Regions from separate parts of the Komagataeibacter saccharivorans genome, predicted to be linked through region 2. Evidence: predicted binding sites of a transcription regulator. Region 2 holds the regulator's gene; the other holds the start of a gene.
The links. The regulator HrcA, encoded in region 2, represses chaperone genes, less so after heat shock. The targets are predictions, from matches to a motif close to GTTNGCACTCNCNNNNNGNGAGTGCNAAC.

Region 1 (8,009 bases), 640 kb from region 2:
CGCACCTGACCGAACGCCACCGGCTGGGGGTGGGCGCGGTCGTGTTCCTTGTGTTCGTGCTTATTCTTTCCATCTGTCTGAAACGGAGAACATGGTCCAATGTCCCCTAATCCTGCCACTGACGAGCAGATCGAGCCGGTTATCGGCCTGATCGGCGGTTCCGGCCTGTATGATATCGAAGGTCTTGAGGACAAGGAGTGGCGCACGGTCGAAACCCCATGGGGCAAGCCGTCCGACCAGCTGCTGTTCGGTCGTCTGGACGGTGTGCGCTGCGTGTTCCTGCCCCGGCACGGGCGCGGGCATCCGCTGCCGCCGTCACGGCTGAATTACCGCGCCAATATCGATGCGCTGAAGCGTTCGGGCGTGACCGACATCGTGTCGCTTTCGGCTGTAGGCTCGCTTAAGGAAGAACTGCCGCCGGGCCATTTCGTGGTGATCGACCAGTTCATCGACCGTTCCTTCGCGCGCGAAAAGAGCTTTTTCGATACCGGATGCGTGGCCCATGTCGGCATGGCCGATCCGCTATGTCCGCGTATTGGCGACGTGCTGGAAGGCCAGTGTCGGGAACTGGGGCTGGATGTGACCCGTGGCGGTACCTATCTGGTCATGGAAGGACCGCAGTTCTCCACCCGTGCCGAAAGCAACCTCTACCGCTCATGGGGCTGTTCGGTTGTGGGCATGACCAACATGCCGGAAGCCAAGCTCGCCCGTGAGGCGGAGATCTGCTACGCGACCGTCGCCATGGTCACCGATTATGATTGCTGGCACGACGATCACGATAGCGTGACAGTGGATGCCGTGGTCAAGGTGATGCAGGAAAACGCAAGCCGCGCGCGGGCGCTGGTCCGTTCGGTCATCCCCCGGCTGGGGGCGAAGCGTGGGCCGTGTTACGCCGGTTGTGACCGTGCGCTGGAACACGCGCTGATTACCGCACCCGAAAAGCGTGATCCCGCCCTGCTGGCCAAGCTGGATGCGGTTGCGGGCCGTGTGCTGAACCGCGCTTGACTGGTGTGACTTTCCCGCTGCCGCAAGACAGGCAGCGGGATAAAGGGCCGGAAACAGCGTGTATCCGGCCCGTCGCCTTACCGGGGCGCCCCTTGAGGCCGTTTGCAAAGCCTGTCGGGAAATATCCAGAAATCATACGGACATTCCTGGTGAGGCTTTTTTCAAAAAGCCTTCGGAAGACGCCGCCTTTTTGAAAAAAGCGGCACCCAGAAACCTTCCTGTTTTTATTAAAGATTTCTTTTCAAACACTCGCTTACAGCCAGTGTTCAAAAAAGCTCAGGCTGCGCTGCATGGCCAGCGTGGCCGCCGCTTCGTCATATGACGGGCGATCCGTGCAGCCAAAGCCGTGATCGGCCCCTTCATAGGTGAAGATTTCAATATCCTCATGCGCGGCGCGGATGGCGTCCACATCGTTTGCGGGGATATGGGCATCTTCCGCCCCGAAATGGAGCTGCACGGGGCAGTTGGGCGTCTGGTTGCGGGTCGCGGCAATGCCGCCGCCGTACCAGGCGACCGCAGCGGAAAAGGTGGTTGTATGACATGCCGCTTCCCATGCCAGCTTGCCGCCCCAGCAGAAACCGATGATGCCCTTCTTTTCCGTGGTCAGGCACCCGGCGGCGGCGGTGAGGTCCCTCAGCGCGTTTTCCTCGCCCACCTCGGCACGCAGTTTCAGTCCTTCCTGCACGCCATTGCTGTCATAGGGCAGGATGGTATCGCGGCGGACACGGTCGAACAGCGCGGGTGCGATGGCCTGATAGCCCGCCTCTGCCAGGGAATCGCATACGGCGCGGATATAGGGCGTGATTCCGAAAATTTCCTGTACGACCACCACGCTGCGCGCGGCGTATGGGCGGCCTGCCCGGTAAGCGGAAAACGTATGCCCGTCTGCCGCGGTAACGGTTACGACTGCGCCCATGGTGGTCCCTCATTTCTTATCTGCATTGCGGGAAAAGAATGATGCCCGTTCCCGCCGCGTCAATATGAAACAGCGTGAAGGCGGGTTTTTCAAGGACTCCGACCCTGCAATGCGGGGAACCGGAATCGGGGGAGGGGCCGTGCCATGCGGTTGTATGGCAGCAGCCCACAGCTTTCGGTCATGAAAGCTTAATATGCGATAATATATTGATAATTAACGGTTAAATTGGTGGCTGTCCTGTCTGCTGCCGGGATTGTGCGATTTAGGCCTGTTCCAGCCATGCGGTGTTCTTGACACCCGTCGGGGTGCTTCCTATCTGGGTATTAGCACTCTCACGAGGGGAGTGCTAACGCGATGCGGCCTGGCGCGCGCGCCAAACCGGTGGCGTTGCTTAATTCAAGGGCGTTACCTTTTTTATAGATGTGGAGCGATCCATCCATGACGAAATTTCGTCCCCTGCATGACCGTGTGGTCGTCCGTCGCCTCAAGAGCGAGGAAAAAACAGCAGGTGGTATCATCATCCCTGAGACCGCCAAGGAAAAGCCGATGGAAGGCGAGGTGATCTCGGTGGGCGCAGGTGCCCGTAACGAACAGGGCCAGATCGTGGCGCTGGACGTGAAGGCGGGTGACCGCGTCCTGTTCGGCAAGTGGTCGGGCACGGAAGTGACGATCGACGGTGAAGAACTGCTGATCATGAAGGAAAGCGACATCATGGGCGTGGTCGGCTGACCACCCCGCGCTTTTCGCACCGAGTAACCTTTTAAAAAACCTTCCATACCGGAGAAAAGAAAATGGCAGCCAAGGACGTAAAGTTCGGCGGTGAAGCCCGCCAGCGCATGCTGCGCGGCGTTGATATCCTTGCGGATGCGGTAAAAGTGACGCTTGGCCCGAAGGGTCGTAACGTCGTTCTGGACAAGAGCTTCGGCGCGCCGCGCATCACGAAGGACGGTGTCTCCGTCGCCAAGGAAATCGAACTGGCCGACAAGTTCGAGAACATGGGCGCGCAGATGGTCCGTGAGGTCGCATCCAAGACCAACGACATCGCGGGCGACGGCACCACCACGGCAACCGTTCTGGCGCAGGCCATCGTGCGTGAAGGTGCCAAGGCTGTTGCCGCCGGCATGAACCCGATGGACCTCAAGCGCGGCATCGACAAGGCTGTCGGTGTTGTCGTTGAAGAGCTGAAGAAGAACGCGAAGAAGATCACGACCCCGGCTGAAACGGCACAGGTTGGCACGATTTCCGCCAATGGCGAGCATGAAATCGGCGAGATGATCTCCAAGGCCATGCAGAAGGTCGGCTCCGAAGGCGTCATCACGGTGGAAGAGGCCAAGGGCCTGCACACCGAGCTGGACGTGGTCGAGGGCATGCAGTTCGATCGTGGCTACATCTCCCCGTATTTCGTGACGAATGCGGAAAAGATGACCGTCGATCTGGACAGCCCCTACATCCTGATCCACGAAAAGAAGCTGTCCTCGCTGCAGCCGATCCTGCCGCTGCTCGAAGCGGTTGTGCAGTCCGGCCGTCCGCTGCTGATCATTGCGGAAGACGTTGATGGCGAAGCGCTGGCGACCCTGGTGGTCAACAAGCTGCGTGGTGGGCTGAAGATCGCCGCCGTCAAGGCGCCGGGCTTCGGTGACCGTCGCAAGGCCATGCTGGAAGACATCGCGATCCTGACCGGTGGCCAGGTCATCAGCGAAGACCTCGGCATCAAGCTGGAAAGCGTCACGCTGGACATGCTGGGCACCGCGAAGAAGGTGCACATCGACAAGGAAAACACCACCATTGTCGAAGGCGCTGGCAACAGCGAGGGCATCAAGGGCCGTTGCAGCCAGATCCGTGCGCAGATCGAGGAAACCACCTCCGACTACGACCGTGAAAAGCTGCAGGAACGCCTTGCGAAGCTGGCAGGCGGCGTTGCCGTGATCCGCGTCGGTGGTTCCACCGAGATCGAGGTGAAGGAACGCAAGGACCGCGTTGACGATGCCCTGCACGCGACCCGTGCGGCGGTTGAGGAAGGCATTGTCCCCGGCGGCGGCACCGCACTTGCCCGCGCATCCACCAAGCTGGGTGGCCTGCACTTCCATAACGACGACCAGCGCGTCGGTGCGGACATCATCCGCAAGGCCCTGCAGGCTCCGCTGCGCCAGATCGCCCACAACGCGGGTGAAGACGGTGCGGTCATCGCCGGCAAGGTTCTGGAAAACGACACCTACACCTTCGGTTTCGATGCCCAGATCGGCGATTATAAGGATCTGGTGGAAGCCGGTATCATCGACCCGATGAAGGTTGTCCGCACGGCGCTGCAGGATGCGGCTTCGGTTGCCGGCCTGCTCATCACCACCGAAGCGATGGTGGCCGAGCGCCCGGAAAAGAAGGCCCCTGCGATGCCGGAAGGTGGCATGGGCGGAATGGGTGGCATGGGCGGCATGGATTTCTGATCCACGCTGTTCCTGCGTGGCTCCCGCTGGGGGCCACCCGGACCGACGAAAAAAAGGGGGAAGGGCCAGTGGCCTTTCCCCCTTTTTTTATGCCCCGTGCATGGGGCATCGGCGTATGTGATGTCAGGAGTATTTGACATGGACGCCCATTTCATGCTGCCCCTATGGAGCACGAACGACGTGAAAGTGGCTGGGTGTTTTCCGGATGCCCCGTTTTTTTCATGGCCGTAAAGGCACGCGCCCGGATTCCCGGTATTAGGACCGGCAAGGATGGCGCTGGAGAAGAGACTGGCTATGGCTACCGGAAAAGTAAAATGGTTCAACGCGACCAAGGGTTTTGGCTTCATCATGCCTGATGATGGCGGCAAGGACGTGTTCGTCCACATCACCGCCGTTCAGGCCGCTGGCCTGCGTGGTCTGAACGAAGATCAGGCCGTCAGCTATGACATCGCCATGGAGCGCGGCAAGGCTGCTGCGACCAACCTCAAGGCGCTCTGACGTCTCTCCCGGTCAGGGGGGAAGGTCTGCGGGAACCAGATCAGGAAAGCTGGTCTGCGGAGGTATCGTGCGCCTGCAGGAACTCCGTAATTTCCCGTGCCGCGGCGCTCAGGCCAAGGCGGCGGACCATTACCCCCTCGGGAAAAGCCGACAGCAGGCGTGACGGGGTGCGCCTGTCCAGAAGGACGAATACGCCCCTGTCCTGCCGACTGCGGATCAGGCGACCAAACGCCTGACGCAGGCGCAGGCGGGCGATCATGTCGTCATAACGCCCCGGCGCCCCACCGGACAGGTGGATGCGGCGCTCCCGGTGCAGGATATCCGGGCGTGGCCACGGCACGCGCTCGAAGGCGACCAGCCGCAGCGCATCGCCCGGCACATCCACTCCATCCCGCATCGCATCGGTTCCCAGCAGGCAGGCATTGCGTTCACTGCGCAGGATGTCCACCAGTGTCGCGTTGTCCATCGGGTCCACATGCTGGGCAAACAGGGGTAGTCCCGCTGCTTCCAGCGGGGTGATGATGCGCCTGTAGACCTCGCGCAGCCGCGATATGGCGGTAAACAGCCCCAGCGCCCCGCCACCGGACGCCATGAACAGGGTGCGGTAGGCCCCGGCCAGCGCCGCCGGATCGTCATGGGCGACATCGGTGATGATGTAGGCACGGCTCTGCTGCGCATAATCGAACGGACTGGCAAAGGACGCCCTTATGGCGGGCGATGGCAGGTGGACCGCGCCTGATCGGGCTTCCGCCGCATCCCATGCGCGTTCGCTTTCTTCTTCCGTTCTGTTCCCGCCCGTTTCGTCGCGCAGGGTGGCGGATGTAATCAGCACCCCGTGGGCGGGGGCGGCCAGGACACTGGCAAACGGTATGGTCGGGTCCAGCCAGTGGCGATACAGCCCCACATCGCGCTCGCCGGGGTTCTGCCCGTCGCGCCTGTCCATGCGGATATAGTCGATATAATGCGGGGTCTCGCCTTCGGGCGGGCGTTCTCCGGCCTGCAGGGTGCCCAGCATGGCGCACCAGCCATCGACGCGGGACAGGGCACGGCGGCGGATGGAGCGGATCGCCGCCGCAATCCGTTCGCGCATGGGGGTGTCCAGCCAGTCCGCTTCGGTATCCAGCACTTCCTCCAGCCGCGCGACGAGCGTGCGCAGCGGCTCGGCCAGTCGTCGCAGGGCGCGTTCCAGTCCCTGTGCCGCCATGCGCAGGGAATCGGGCATCGGGTGCAGGTCGCATTCACTGTCGCTGCGACGCTGTCCGCCTTCGGGACTGCCCTGCGTGCGGGCGAGAACCTGCTGGCGCAGTTCATGCAGCAGCATTTCCGATGGATTGGACAGCACGGGTTCACCCGTACCGTCGGGCAGGTCGGTTGTGGGGACGGTGGCGGTCTTGCTTGCCGGGTCCTGCGCGGCAAGGCGTGCCGACCAGCCGGGGGCGGGCAGGGCGCGTGCCGCCATCAGGGCCGTATCAAGCGGGGTTTCGATGCGCGGGATGTGAACCAGCAGGTCTTCCAGCCGCCGCCGCAGGCCCCGCGCGCGTGACCGTGCCCCTTCGGCCCCCAGCAGCCAGCGCCGCAGTTCAGCCGCCTCCAGCCCGGACAGTTCAAGGGCGAAGGCGCTGTCGGCCGCATCAGCGATGTGATGCCCTTCGTCCATGATGTAGCGGGTAGGGGTATTGTCCTCGTTATTGGTGTCCGACCCGTCCAGCGCGTGCCATGCCGCCTGTGACATCACCAGCGCATGGTTGGCGATGACCAGATCGGCCGTGCGGGCACGGCGGATGGAATGTTCCACCATGCATTGCTGGTAATGCGGGCAGGCACCGTGAATGCATTCGCCACGCCTGTCGGCAATGCCGGTCAGCAGCCCGCGACCGAACAGGTCGGCAAACCAGCCCGGCAGATCGCCGCCAAACAGGTCGCCATCATCGGTATGGGCGACCCACAGGGCAACCAGCGCCAGCCCGATAATGGTGGCATTCGCCGCCTGCCCGCGGGAGAGGGCGATGTTCACGCTCTCCTCCATATTCAGCAGGCATAGATAGTTTTCGCGCCCCTTGCGTACGACCACATGGCTGCGGCGGATGGCGGGATCGGGGAACAGGCGGGCCAGTTCCGTCTCGATCTGGCGTTGCAGGTGCCGGGTATAGGTGCTGATCCACACAGCGCCCCCGTTGCGGCGCGACCAGATGCTGGCCGGTGCGACATAGCCAAGGGTCTTGCCCGTGCCGGTTCCCGCTTCCGCCAGTACCATGTGCGGATCGCCCTGCGTGGTGCGCGGGGCAAAGGCCCGGGCGGCAAGGTGGCTGAACGCTTCCTGCGCGGGGCGGTGTTCGGCCCCTTCGCCCAGAATGGCGCGCAGGTGGTCGCGGGCTTCATCCCCCGTTACCGGCTGGGCGGCTGGTGGTGGGCGGGGGGCAGTGTCCTCCCATTTGGGCAGGCGCGTCCAGACCTTCAGGGCTTCGGCGGGCTGGATCACGCCTGCGGGCAACGGCCCGGTCGCATCCAGTCCCAGCGCGGCACAGACGGATGGCCCCCATGCCCATCCCGCCTGCCGCATGCGCCATGCCAGCGCGGTCATGATACCGCCCTGTGGCGTGTTGCGGCTGCGGGCGATGTGACGCAGCAGTGCAAATGCCAGATCAGGCAGCAGGTCGGCCTCTGGCGCATCCAGCCGGTGTGCTGCAATACCCAGCGCCCCCCCAAGTCCACGCGCCGTGGGGGGCACGCCATGCGCGGGCATGGCGAAGGCGAACAGTTCCAGCAGGTCCAGCCATGGACAGGGGCGCGGCGGGGGCGGCAGGTCCAGCCTGCGCGCCGTGGCCGGGGCGTGAATGACCAGAATGGCCGGCCAGTGCGGCAGGTCACGCCGGATTTCGGCCGCCGTCATGGACAGGATTTCCCCATCCGGGGTCAGGACCGACCATGCGCCGTGCCGGGGAAGGATCGCCGGTGCGCTGTCCGGCAGGGGCGGGGTGTCTGGCATCTCGGTCAATGATATAGGGTACCTGTGGGCGTCTGTCGCCCGCCGCGTGTCAGATCATTATCATTGCTGCGTCCTGCGGTGTTGAATAGGATGGATTGACCCGCGTCATTCCTGCCCATAGCTTGCCGGTCCATGTCAGAACAGCATCGTCCCCTTATCTCGC
Region 2 (8,009 bases):
ATCAGGGGGCCTGCATGGGCTGCCTGTCGGAATGCCGCTTTTCCAACTGGTCGCAACGTCCGCCCGCCTATTCCAACGGGCACAAGGCGGACCCGCGTTCCTACTGTATCCAGAAGACCCTTCAGGCCGTCGCCCATGCCCATGGGCCGGATCAGGATGAGGTGATGGATCACAACCTGATGTTCGGCGGCACCAATGCCTGGCGCTTCGCCACCGACCCGCTTTACGCCAACGGCCATGTGCCGACGGTGGCGGAACTGATGGAACGGATACTGACCGGGCGTTAAACCCGTTCATGCGGACATGAAAAAGGCTGGCATCCCCCGGGAGCCAGCCTTTTTTACTGAGACGGGACCGCTCAGTCCGTCATGGGCAGGCAGGCATCGCGGAACAGGGCGAAAGCCAGTGCGCGATGGCTTATGTCGTTCTTTTCCGCTTCCGTCATTTCGGCAAAGCTGCGGGTGCCCTTGCCGGGGGCAAAAACAGGATCGTAACCATGCCCGTTCGTGCCGCGCGGCGGCCAGACGACATGGCCATCGATCCGTCCCTCGAAGGTTTCGGTGTTTCCATCCGGCCATGCCAGGCACAGCACGGAAATGAACCATGCGCTGCGATCGGGGGTGTCGCCCATCTGTTCGTGGATGCGGCGCATGGCATCGGGATAGTCCTTTTCCGGCCCGGCCCAGCGGGCCGAGAAGATGCCCGGAGCACCGCCCAGTGCTGCGACGCAGAAGCCGGAATCATCGGCCAGAGCGGGCAGGTTGGCAGCTTTCGCCGCAGCCTGCGCCTTGAGGATGGCGTTGCCGTCAAAGCTGTCGGCCGTCTCCTCCGGTTCAGGTAGCGACAGTTCACCAGCCGAGACAACGCGGATGTCATACCCGGCCAGCAGGGCGGCGAATTCCGCAACCTTGCCCCGGTTATGGGTGGCGAGGACCAGCGTATCCCCCCGGCGCAGGCGATTGGTGTGCGTATTCATGCCCTGGTCACCTGCTCGATGGTTGCGGCCTGTATGCGGAACAGTTCCGCCGTGCCCGTGCGCGCCAGACGCATGAGGGCGTTGAACTGGTCTTCGGTAAAGGGGTCCTTTTCCGCCGTGCCCTGAATTTCAACAATGCCCCCTTCGGCGGTCAGGACGAAATTGGCGTCGGCGGCGGCGGTGCTGTCCTCATCGTAATCGAGGTCGAGCACCGCACCTTCCGCCGTCAGGCCACATGACACGGCCGCCACCTGTCCCTTGAGCGGCAGGGCGGCCAGCGTGCCGTCACGTACCAGCTTTTCCAGCGCCAGACGCAGGGCGACCCATGCGCCGGTAATGGCGGCGCAGCGCGTGCCGCCATCGGCATTCAGCACGTCGCAGTCCACGGTGATCGAGATTTCTCCCAGCGCCTTCAGATCCGTCACCGCGCGCAGGGAACGCGCGATCAGGCGCTGGATTTCCTGCGTGCGGCCGCTCTGCTTGCCTTTGGCGGCTTCGCGGTGGCCGCGGCTGTGGGTGGCGCGCGGCAGCATGCCGTATTCCGCCGTGACCCAGCCCTGTCCCTTGCCGCGCAGGAAGGGTGGTACGCGGGTTTCGACACTGGCGGCACACAGGACTTCGGTTCCCCCCATGCGGATCAGGGCGGAACCTTCCGCATGGCGGGCGAAGCCGGTCTGGATGGAGACGGGACGCAGGGCGTCAGGGGCACGGCCGGATGGACGCATGGGCATAACTCCGCAAAGTGATGGGGCGGCATAGCCTGCAATCCGCCCCCTTTTCCAGTCCCGCGTGGGCAGGGATGTGATTGATCTGCTATAATGAAGGCCATGCGGGACGCCCGCATGAACTGAGGCATGAAAGGCAGGAGGCATGGCTATGGAAACCCGATCCCACGTAGTGCCGCCGCCCCTGTTATCGGGGCTGGATGCCCGCTCCGCCGCGATCCTGCGCGAAATCGTGGAACAGTATGTCGAAACGGGCGAGCCGATGGGTTCGCGCACGCTGTCGCAGCGCCTGCCGCTGTCGCTGTCACCCGCCACGATTCGTAACGTCATGGCGGAGCTGACGGATGCGGGGCTGCTGTTTTCCCCCCATGCGTCGGCGGGACGGCTGCCCACGGAAAAGGGCGTACGGCTGTTTGTGGATGGCCTGCTCCAGTTCGGCAGCCTGAGTGATGAGGAACGCGAAAGCATCGCGGGCATGCTGGATGTGAAGGGTCGGTCGCTGGAGGATATGCTGGCGCAGGCGTCATCCATGCTGTCGGGCCTGTCCTGTGCCGCAGGCGTGGTCATGGCCCCGAAAAGCGATGGCACCGTCATCAAGCATATCGAATTCGTGGCCCTTGGTCCGGGCAGGGCGCTGGTCATTCTGGTCAGCGCGGACGGTCAGGTCGAAAACCGCGTGATCGAGACACCGTCTGGCCTGCCGCCTTCCGCACTGGTGGAGGCGGGGAATTACCTCAATGCCCATCTGTCGGGCCAGACGCTGGACCGCCTGCGCGAGACGGTCAGCACCGACATGACCGCCAACCGTACCGAACTCGATCATCTGACGGCGGAAGTGGTTGCCAGTGGCCTTGCAACGTGGAGTGGCGCTGACGAACGCGGGGGCACCCTGTTCATTCGCGGGCAGGGGCGGCTGCTGGCCGATGTGACCGAAATCGAACGCCTGACCACCATCCAGATGCTGTTCGAGCGGCTGGAAACGCAGGAAACCATGCTGCGTCTGCTTGATCTGGCGCGCGAATCGGAAGGGGTACGCATTTTCATCGGTGCCGAAAGCGGGCTGTTCGGGATGGCGGGCATGTCGGTCGTCGTCGCCCCCGCGCGCACGGACAGCAACCGGATCGTGGGTGCGATTGGCGTGATCGGGCCGACGCGCATCAATTACGCCCGTATCATTCCCGTGGTCGATTACACCGCGCGCGTGATCGGCCGCATGCTGGGCTGAAGGGTAGGGGTGTGATGCAGCCCATACATGCAACCGGACTCGCGGCCCCCCATTATGGTTACACGACAGTAACCGCGCGCCGTCTCCACGGCGTGCCGAAAGCGCAAGGAGGATGGGATGTTCACTCCCGATGCAAGGCGGTCCGGTTCGTTCATGATTGGCGGTGACCTTGAGGTCACGCGGCTGGGCTTCGGGGCCATGCGCATTACAGGTCCGGGCATATGGGGCGAACCCGCCGACAGGGCGGCGGCCCTTGCGACATTGCGCCGCCTGCCCGAACTGGGGATCAATTTCGTCGACACGGCGGATGCCTATGGTCCCTATGTCAGCGAGGACCTGATCCGCGAGGCGCTGCATCCCTATCCCGACACGGTCATCGCCACCAAGGGCGGCCATACGCGGCATGGGCCGAATATCTGGAAGCCGGTGGGCAACCCCGATTACCTGCGTCAGTGCGTGTTGATGAGCATGCGCCGGCTGGGTGTGGAACGCATCGACCTGTGGCAGTTGCACCGTGTCGGCGCGGACTGCACGCCCGAACAGCAGTTCGAGGCGATCGCCACCATGCGCGCGCAGGGGCTGATCCGCCATGTCGGCCTGTCGGAAGTGACGGTCGAGATGATCGAGCGCGCACGGCTGTATTTTCCCGTCGCCACGGTCCAGAATCGCTTCAATCTGGTCAACCGCTATTCGGAAGATGTGCTGGATTACTGCACGCGTGAAAATATCGGCTTCATCCCGTGGGCACCGCTCGCTGCGGGCGGGCTTACGCGCGGCGAGACGTTCCTGACCCGCCTTGCGACGGAAAAAGGTGTCCAGCCCGGCCAGATCGCGCTGGCATGGCTGCTGCGCCGCGCGCCGGTCATGCTGCCCATTCCCGGCACCGGCAGCCCCGAACATGTGGCCGATAACGCCGCCGCAGCAGCGATTGTGCTGAGTGATGAGGAATTCCATCAGCTTGATAACGAAGGCCGCGCCGAATGGGGCAGCCGTAACGCCGTATAGGGACCGGCGGCATCCCGGTAGATGGATCGGGGGCGACGGCGCCGCCGGACAATGCTAGACAGGGGGCTTCGACACAGAACGGCCCTTTTCTTTCCCTATTGGATACCGGATGACGCTTGCTGACGGATCAGGCCGCGATGGCCGGAGTGATGGACCTTCCCGACCGGAAACCGCCAGCCCCCGTCGGCCACGATACCGGATGGTGCGCTGGCTTGCGGGCACGACGCTGGCCATGGCCCTGCTGGGTGGCAGCGTGGGCGGGCTGGTCGTATGGCGCGAATATGCGCGCCTGAGCGAGGGGCTGCCCACCGTGGACGGCCTGCGCACCTATCAGCCGCCGGTCATGAGCCGCCTGTATTCCGGCGATGATCAGGTCATGGCCGAGCTGGCGGCAGAACGGCGCATATTCGTGCCTTACAGCGCCATACCCGAACGCGTGCGCAGCGCCTTCCTTGCCGCGGAGGACCAGAAATTCTTTACCCATGGCGGTGTCGACCCGCTGGCGATCCTGCGCGCCGGGCTGACCGACATGATGATGCATGGCACCAAGCATCGTCCCATCGGGGCTTCGACCATTACGCAGCAGGTCGCGCGGATCATGCTGCTGGGATCGAATGCTGTCTCGATCGACCGCAAGATCAAGGAAGCCCTGCTTGCCATGCGTCTGGAACAGACGCTGAGCAAGGAGCAGATCCTCGAAATCTATCTCAACGAGATCTATCTGGGCGAAGGTGCGTACGGCATTGCCGCTGCGGCCCAGACCTATTTCAACAAGCCGCTGGATCAGTTGGACAATGCGGAGGCGGCCTTCCTTGGCGCGCTGCCCAAATCGCCCACCAACTACAATCCGCACCGTTATGTGCAGGCGGCGACCACCCGGCGCAACTGGGTGCTGGACCGTATGGCGGACCTGCATGTCATCACGCCCGAGGAGGCGCATGCCGCCCAGCTTGAACCGCTGGTCCCCGCCAACTTCACCCGTCCCGGTCCGGTGCCCGGTTCCGAATGGTTTGCCGAAGAGGTGCGCCGTGAACTGATCGAACGATACGGCATCGGCACCACGATGGAAGGTGGCCTTTCGGTCCATACGTCGCTCGATTCGCATCTGCAGCAGGTCGCGACTTCGGCCCTGCGCGACGGGCTGGAGCGGTACGACCGCGCCCATGGCGGCTGGCGCGGGGCCGTGGGACATGTCGATGCCCGGAACGTGGGCGGGGAGTGGGCCAGTGAACTGGCCCATGTCACGCCCCCTGCCGGTATACTGGAGCAGTGGCGCATGGCCGTTGTCCTGTCGGCGGCGACGGGGCGTGTGGGCTGGCTGGAAGGGCGGGACCCTGTCGTGCCCCATACCGGCGACCTGCTGGCGCGTGACCGGGCATGGATGCGCACCGGAAAGGGCGTGCAGACCGGCGATGTGATACTGATCGAGCCACAGGCGGATGGCGGCGGCGTCGCCGTGCGGCAGATACCGCATGTGGAAGGCGCGCTGGCCACCATTGACGTGCATACCGGGCGCGTCATGGCCATGGTCGGGGGCTGGTCGTTCAAGGAATCACAGTTCAACCGCGCGACACAGGCGGCGCGCCAGCCGGGTTCGTCATTCAAGCCCTTCGTCTATCTCGCGGCGATGGAAAACGGTATCTCGCCATCGCAGAAATTCGACGATTCCCCGGTCAGCTACGGCGAATGGCATCCCAGCAATTATGAAAAGGATTTCTGGGGCCCCACCACGCTGCATGACGCCCTGCGCGAATCCCGCAATCTTGTCACGATCCGCCTGGCCGCCCAGATCGGCATGAAGCCTGTCGCCCAGCTTGCCCAGACGCTGGGCCTTGCCCATTCCATGCCGCTGGTACTGCCTGCGGCACTCGGGGCCGTGGAAACCACCGTGATGCGGGAGGCCGGGGCCTACGCCACCATCGCCAATGGCGGCAGGCTGGTTACGCCCACCCTGATTGACGACATCAAGGACCGCAACGGCAATGTCATGTGGCGGCCCGACGGGATCGCGTGGCAGCCCAACGCAACGCCCGCAACCGGCCCGCAGATGGCCGATACCCGCCCGCAGGTCGTTTCCGCCGCCAGCGCCAGCCAGATCGTGGCGATGATGCAGGATGTCATACGCCGTGGCACCGGCGTGCGTGCGGGTGCCGGTATCGACCGGCCCATCGCGGGCAAGACCGGCACCAGCCAGGATTTCAACGATGCCTGGTTCGCGGGCTTCTCTCCTGATCTGGTGACCGTAGTCTGGATCGGCTTCGACACCCCGCAGTCACTGGGCAAGAACGAGACGGGCGGCGTCATCGCGGGGCCGATCTGGAATCAGGTGATGAAGACGGCGCTCGCCAGCCGCCCGCGTCTGGATTTTCCGGTGCCCGATGGCGTAAGGCTGGCCCGTTACGATACGGGCATGGGCATGGCGATCGACGCCTTCAAGCCCGGTCAGGAACCGGGTATGAGCGTGGATCTGGGCGCCGGGTCCGGTACGGGCCTGACGGCTGCGGATACGGGGGCCGAGAACATGCCTGATTCCGAAAACGATATGGCCGCAACCCCGGGTAACCCCACCACCCCGGCGGAGGGCACGGCCCCGGTCGCGCACCCGGCGGCCCCTGCCGATACCGGTCCGGCCCCGTCTTCCGGGGGTGACATTGGCATGGGCGGCCTGTATTGACGCCCCTTATCGCCGGGCATGGCGGCGCGCATGCCCGCACAGTTTACTGTTGACCAAGGAGCAAGCCCATGTCTGCCGAGACAGAGGCCCTGAACGACCAGATCAAGCAGTCGGTGGCACTGCTGAGGAGGCATCTTTGACTGGGATGTCGCAATTGACCGCCTCGCGGAACTGAACAACCGGGCGGAAGACCCGGAGTTGTGGAACGACTCCGACGCCGCCCAGAAGCTCATGCGTGAACGCACGCTGCTGGCCAACCAGATCGAGGGCGTGCAGCGGCTTGAGGCCGATGTGCGTGATACGATCGAACTGGCCGAGCTTGCCGAAATGGAAGGCGATTCGGCCGTTGTGGGCGAAGCGCTGGGCGTGCTGCGCGCACTGGCCGATGAAGCCAAGCGGCGCGAGACCGAAAGCCTGCTTTCGGGCGAGGCTGACAGCAATGACTGCTACCTTGAAGTCAATGCCGGCGCAGGCGGGACGGAGGCGCAGGACTGGGCGGAAATGCTGCTGCGCATGTACACCCGCTGGGCCGAGCAGCATGGCTACAAGGTCACGATGATGGAAAGCTCGGAAGGGGAACAGGCCGGGCTGAAATCCGCGACCATCCAGGTCAGCGGACCCAACGCCTATGGCTGGCTCAAGACCGAGGCCGGTGTCCATCGCCTTGTCCGTATCTCCCCCTTCGATGCGGCGGCACGGCGGCAGACATCCTTTGCATCCGTCTGGGTCTATCCCGTGGTGGATGATTCGATCGAGATCGAGATCAATGAAGCCGACCTGCGTGTGGATACGTTCCGCGCGTCCGGCGCTGGCGGGCAGCACGTCAACAAGACGGAATCGGCCATCCGTATCACCCACATCCCCACCGGGATCGTGGTGGCGTGCCAGACCGACCGTTCCCAGCACCGTAACCGTGCCACGGCCATGACCATGCTGAAGGCGCGCATGTACGAGCAGGAACTGCAACGGCGTGAAGCCGCCGCCGCCCAGACCGAGGCGAGCAAGACCGATATCGGCTGGGGGCACCAGATCCGTTCCTACGTGCTGGCGCCCTACCAACTGGTCAAGGATCTGCGCACCAACGTCGAGAAAACCAATCCGGGTGCCATTCTCGATGGCGATCTGGATGACTTCATGGCCGCAGCCCTTGCCGCCCGCGTGGGGGCCACCCGATCGGAAGCAAGCGCGCAGGCGCAGTAACGATCCGGCACGGCCGTCGTGTTCCAGCCCCGCGGCCCCCGGCCGCGGGGTTTTTGCGTATTCGGGGCTGGAGCCTTGTTACGTAATAATAAATTTGTTTCGCCCCTGCTGCATATCCTGCTTGACACACACGCCCCGACCACGCCCAATTCATGATCTGGCAACAAATGGCGGTAAGGGCCGCGCGGGGTATGCGCGCGGTGG

Region 1: a site for HrcA is predicted at 2,244-2,272, ahead of groES (co-chaperone GroES). Genes of this name have one in related genera too.

Annotation. Positions count from the first base shown of each region.
Region 1 is NZ_CP036404.1:2,845,297-2,853,305, forward strand. Features, by position in the region: gene KSAC_RS13085 (cytochrome c1) at 1-110, shown strand, start outside; gene KSAC_RS13090 (S-methyl-5'-thioadenosine phosphorylase) at 100-1,005, shown strand; gene KSAC_RS13095 (dienelactone hydrolase family protein) at 1,259-1,921, opposite strand; gene groES (co-chaperone GroES) at 2,360-2,650, shown strand; gene groL (chaperonin GroEL) at 2,713-4,362, shown strand; gene KSAC_RS13110 (cold-shock protein) at 4,657-4,860, shown strand; gene KSAC_RS13115 (ATP-dependent DNA helicase) at 4,901-7,846, opposite strand; gene KSAC_RS13120 (lysine--tRNA ligase) at 7,979-8,009, shown strand, end outside.
Region 2 is NZ_CP036404.1:2,202,387-2,210,395, forward strand. Features, by position in the region: gene KSAC_RS10110 (NAD(P)H-dependent flavin oxidoreductase) at 1-287, shown strand, start outside; gene rdgB (RdgB/HAM1 family non-canonical purine NTP pyrophosphatase) at 359-976, opposite strand; gene rph (ribonuclease PH) at 973-1,701, opposite strand; gene hrcA (heat-inducible transcriptional repressor HrcA) at 1,847-2,926, shown strand; gene KSAC_RS10130 (aldo/keto reductase) at 3,044-3,931, shown strand; gene KSAC_RS10135 (penicillin-binding protein 1A) at 4,041-6,605, shown strand; one part of gene prfB (peptide chain release factor 2) at 6,674-6,742, shown strand; one part of gene prfB (peptide chain release factor 2) at 6,744-7,805, shown strand.